Regions from separate parts of the Streptomyces sp. NPDC043176 genome, predicted to be linked through region 1. Evidence: riboswitches for the same ligand, from Rfam matches in the RefSeq annotation. Region 1 holds a riboswitch; the other holds the start of a gene.
The links. A riboswitch is a leader RNA that binds a small molecule or an ion and turns the genes downstream of it on or off. The one in region 1 is predicted to bind S-adenosylmethionine.

Region 1 (2,385 bases):
GCTCCTGGAGACCCTTGTCGATCTTCGTGAGCTGGGAGCCGGAGGCGATCGGGATGACGAGCTGGTCGGGGATGACCCAGCCGAGCTGCTCGCAGATCTCGTACGCGAGCGTCTTGGAGCCCTCGCCGTAGTACGGGCGGAGGTTGACGTTCACGAAGCCCCAGCCCTCGCCGAGCGGGTCGCCGATGAGCTCCGAGCAGAAGCGGTTGACGTCGTCGTAGTTGCCCTCGATGGCGACCAGGTCGCCGCCGTAGACGCCGGCCATGACGACCTTGCCCTGCTCCAGGTCGTGCGGGATGAAGACGCAGGAGCGGAAGCCGGCGCGGGCGGCCGCGGCGCCGACGGCGCCGGCCAGGTTGCCGGTGGAGGAGCAGGAGAGGGTGGTGAAGCCGAAGGCGCGGGCGGCTTCGAGGGCCTGCGCGACGACCCGGTCCTTGAAGGAGTGGGTCGGGTTGCCGGAGTCGTCCTTGACGAAGAGCTTGCCGGGGGCGACGCCGATCTCGCCGGCGAGGTTGTCGGCCCGGACGAGCTGGGTCCAGCCCGGGTTCAGGTTCGGCTTCTCGGCGACGTCGGCCGGGACGGGCAGCAGCGGGGCGTAGCGCCAGATGTTGGCGGGTCCGGCCTCGATCCGCTTGCGCAGCGCCTCGGGGTCACCGGTGGGGAAGTCGTACGCGACTTCGAGGGGTCCGAAACAGAGTTCGCAGGCGAAGATCGGGCCGAGCGGGAAGATCTCACCGCATTCCCGACAGGAAAGCCCGGACGCGGGACCGAGGTCGACCGAAGTAGCGGGAGTAACAGTCTGTGCAGCCATGGAGGCGAGGCCCTTTCTCCTCATCTTTCCCATGACGAATTTTTCGCCATGAGACGGATTTGGCACCTTCCCTAGCCGGGAGCCTCGCTGGAGGACGAGTAACCGACTGGAGGGTTGCCGGGGCTTCAACGGGCCGTTTCCCTCTGCCCCTCTGGATGAGCGGTATTCGATTGTGAGGCGCGGGAAGCTTCGTTCCTGCGCTCCGACGCGGTCGGCACCCCGACGTGCATCGGGGATCCGCGTTGTTCAAGACTGTAACCGAAGGCCCGGACCCTTGGACCGGCCGTCCGTAACGCGAGATGGAGATCACGTGCTGGAAGAGGTGGAGCGCTGGCTGGACCGGCGGTCCTGGTCAGTGACGGACCGGCCGCTGGAGCGCGTCCTCGCCGCCAAGCGCAACACGAGGGTCAGCGTCGTGCTGCCCGCGCTGAACGAGGAGGCGACGGTCGGGGACATCGTCTCCGTGATCCGCCGCGAGCTGATGTCGGAGGCGGTGCCGCTGGTCGACGAGCTCGTGGTGATCGACTCGGGCTCCACGGACCGCACGGCGGAGGTCGCGGCGGCGGCCGGCGCGCGGGTGGTCGCGCGCGACGCGATCCTCCCCCGGATACCGGCCGTCCCCGGCAAGGGCGAGGTGCTGTGGCGGTCACTGATGGTGACGAGCGGGGACGTCGTCTGCTTCGTCGACGCGGACCTGCGGGACTTCTCCGCGGATTTCGTCACCGGCATCGTGGGCCCGCTGCTCACCGATCCGGACGTGGACTTCGTGAAGGCGATGTACGACCGCCCGTTCGGGGACACCCCTGGTCAAGGGGGTCGGGTCACGGAACTCGTGGCGCGCCCGCTCCTCAACCTCCACTGGCCGCAGCTGGCCGGGTTCGTCCAGCCCCTCGGCGGGGAGTACGCGGCGCGGCGCTCGCTGCTCGAACGCCTCCCGTTCCCCGTCGGTTACGGAGTGGAGCTGGGGCTGCTGGTCGACGCGCTGCACACGGTGGGCCTGGACGCCCTCGCCCAGGTGGACGTCGGCGTGCGCAAGCACCGGCACCAGGACGGGCAGGCGCTCGGCCGGATGGCGGCCGCGATCTACCGGACCGCGCAGCTGCGGCTCTCCCGGGGCCACCTCGTGCGGCCGCGGCTCACCCAGTTCGAGCGCGGCGAGAAGGGCTTCGAGCCGCGCACGTACGCGGTGGACACGGAGGAACGCCCCCCGATGGCCGAGATCACGGAGTACGCGCGGCGCCGGGTGGCCTGACGTCCGGGGGCCCGCGGTGCGGCGCCCGTGGACACGCGCGCCGCAAGGCGGGCCGACCGCGTGGCGTAACGCCTCATGATGATCGGTTTTGCCTACATTGCCCTTTTATGCGCTTCAGACGACATCACCTGGGCAGAGTGCTGGCGGCCATCGGCCTGACGGCGGGTCCGCTCGCGTTCACGGCGGCCGGACCGGCCGCCGCGGACGTGGTCGAGCCCTTCGGCAAGCGGTACGGCGAGTCGCTGTACGGCGACTTCACCACCCTCGGCAACACGGTCATGGGCTGCCCCACCGCCCCCGCCGACCTGGCCGCCCGCTGCGC
Region 2 (2,385 bases), on a different contig from region 1:
CGCGCCAAGGGCGAGACCGTGCAGGAGATCGCCGGTCTCGTACGGACCATGTACGCGCACGCCAACGTGATCGAGGTGCCGGGTCCGGCCGTCGACATCGTCGGCACCGGCGGCGACGGCGCCAAGACGGTGAACATCTCCACGATGGCGTCGATCGTGGTCGCCGGCACCGGGACGAAGGTCGTCAAGCACGGCAACCGCGCCGCGTCCTCCGCCTCCGGCTCCTCCGACGTCCTGGAGAAGCTCGGCATCAACCTGAACCTCACCCCGCAGCGGGTCGCCGAGGTCGCCGAGGAAGCCGGCATCACCATCTGCTTCGCGGTGAGGTTCCACCCGTCGCTGCGGCACGTCGCCGCGGCGCGCGGCCAGTTGGGCATCCGGACGACCTTCAACGTGCTCGGCCCGCTGACCAACCCGGCCAAGGTGCGCGCCCAGGCCGTCGGGGTCGCCGACCCGCGCATGGCGCCGATCGTCGCCGGCGTCCTCGCCGACCGCGGCAACTCCGCCCTGGTCTTCCGCGGCGACGACGGCCTGGACGAGCTGACCACCACCGCCACTTCCCGGGTCTGGGTGGTCGGGAACGGCACCGTCACCGAGGAGCGCTTCGACCCGCGGGACGTCGGCATCGACCTCGTCCCCCTGGAGGCGCTGCGCGGCGCGGACGCCTCCTACAACGCCGACGTGGCACGGCGGCTGCTGGCGGGGGAGACGGGTCCGGTCCGGGACGCGGTGCTGCTCAACGCGGCGGCGGCGCTGACCGCCCTGGAGCCCGGCACGGGAAGCCTGGCGGAGCAGCTGTCCGCGGGCATGGCGAAGGCGGCCGAGTCGATCGACTCCGGCGCGGCCCGCCGGAGCCTGGAGCGGTGGATCGCCGCCAGCAACGCCTGACCCCTCTTCGGCCGTACGACCCCGGTCCGTCATGCGGACCGGGGTCTTGCGCATCGGCGATCATGTGGCAGGATGCTTCTCAGGTCACGAGTGACAGCGTTTAGGCCCCGGCTTGCTGTCCGGCAACCCTCCGTCCGTGGCGGGGTGCCCCGGGTGATGACCAGGCCGTAGGCAGCGAGGTCTACGGCAAGCGCGGACCCCTCGAACACCAGGGGTCCTGGTCTCTCGAGGAGCGTTTTCCGTGAGCAAGCGAATGCGATAGGGCGACTCCGCCCCTTCTTCACCCTCGGAGCAGGGCCTCTTCCGCGTACCCGTGTACCGGCGTACGCCCCCGCCGTCTCCGAGGCATCACCCGTACCCCGCCGCATCCGGCCGCGTACGGGATCCACCGAAGCCATTCCGCACCGCCCGCCGGGAGATTCCGCCATGTCCGCACGCCCGAACGCCGCCACCACCACCGTCGAGACCGCCGCCACCGAGAGCGCCGACCCCTGCTGCGCCGCCCCGCTGCCCGTCCTCGGCCGGGACGTCACCGTCCCGCTCGTCACCGGCGGCGAGGTGACCTACGCGGCGCTGGACTACGCGGCCAGCGCCCCGGCCCTCCAGCGGGTCTGGGACGACGTCGCCGCGTACGCCCCCTACTACGGCAGCGTCCACCGGGGCGCCGGATACCTCTCGCAGCTCTCCACCGACCTCTTCGAGAACAGCCGCGTCACCGTCGCCGAGTTCCTGGACTGCCGCCCCGGCGACCAGGTCGTCTTCACCCGCTCCACCACCGACTCGCTCAACCTGCTCGCCGCCACGATCCCGGCCGGCTGCGAGGTCTTCGTCTTCGAGACCGAGCACCACGCCTCGCTGCTGCCCTGGCGCGACGCCCGCGTCACCTACCTCAACGCGCCGCGGACCCCGGAGCAGGCCGTCGCCACCCTGGAGCGCGCCCTCGCCGACCGCGACCCCCACGGCCCCGCCCTGGTCTGCGTCACCGGCGCCTCCAACGTCACCGGCGAGCTGTGGCCGGTGAAGGAGCTCGCCGCCGCCGCGCACGCCCACGGCGCCAGGATCGTCCTCGACGCCGCCCAGCTCGCGCCTCACCACCCGGTCTCCGTGCAGGAGTCGGACGTGGACTGGGTCGCCTTCTCCGGGCACAAGCTGTACGCGCCCTTCGGCTCCGGCGTCCTCGCCGGCCGCGCCGACTGGCTGCAGGACTCCGAGCCCTACCTCGCGGGCGGCGGCGCCTCCCGCAAGGTGGCCCGCCGGGCCGACGGTGGTGTGGACGTGGAGTGGCACACCACCGCGGCCCGGCACGAGGCCGGTTCGCCGAACGTCATCGGCGTCTACTCGATCGCCTCCGCCTGCAAGGCGCTCACCGAGGCCGGGTTCGACTCCCTCGTCGCCCGCGAGCAGCACCTGATCGACACGGTCCGCGCGGGCCTCGCCGAGGTGCCCGAGGTGCGCGTGCTCTCGCTCTTCGGTGACGACGCGCCCCGGGTCGGCGTC

Region 2: another riboswitch for S-adenosylmethionine. It lies ahead of AC067A_RS16600 (aminotransferase class V-fold PLP-dependent enzyme); the one in region 1 lies ahead of thrC (threonine synthase).

Annotation. Positions count from the first base shown of each region.
Region 1 is NZ_JBWKCA010000016.1:59,677-62,061, forward strand. It holds gene thrC (threonine synthase) at 1-835, opposite strand, end outside; SAM riboswitch class I at 829-973, opposite strand; gene AC067A_RS24725 (glucosyl-3-phosphoglycerate synthase) at 1,122-2,063, shown strand; gene AC067A_RS24730 (DUF11 domain-containing protein) at 2,171-2,385, shown strand, end outside.
Region 2 is NZ_JBWKCA010000008.1:333,719-336,103, reverse strand. It holds gene trpD (anthranilate phosphoribosyltransferase) at 1-888, shown strand, start outside; SAM riboswitch class IV at 971-1,087, shown strand; gene AC067A_RS16600 (aminotransferase class V-fold PLP-dependent enzyme) at 1,315-2,385, shown strand, end outside.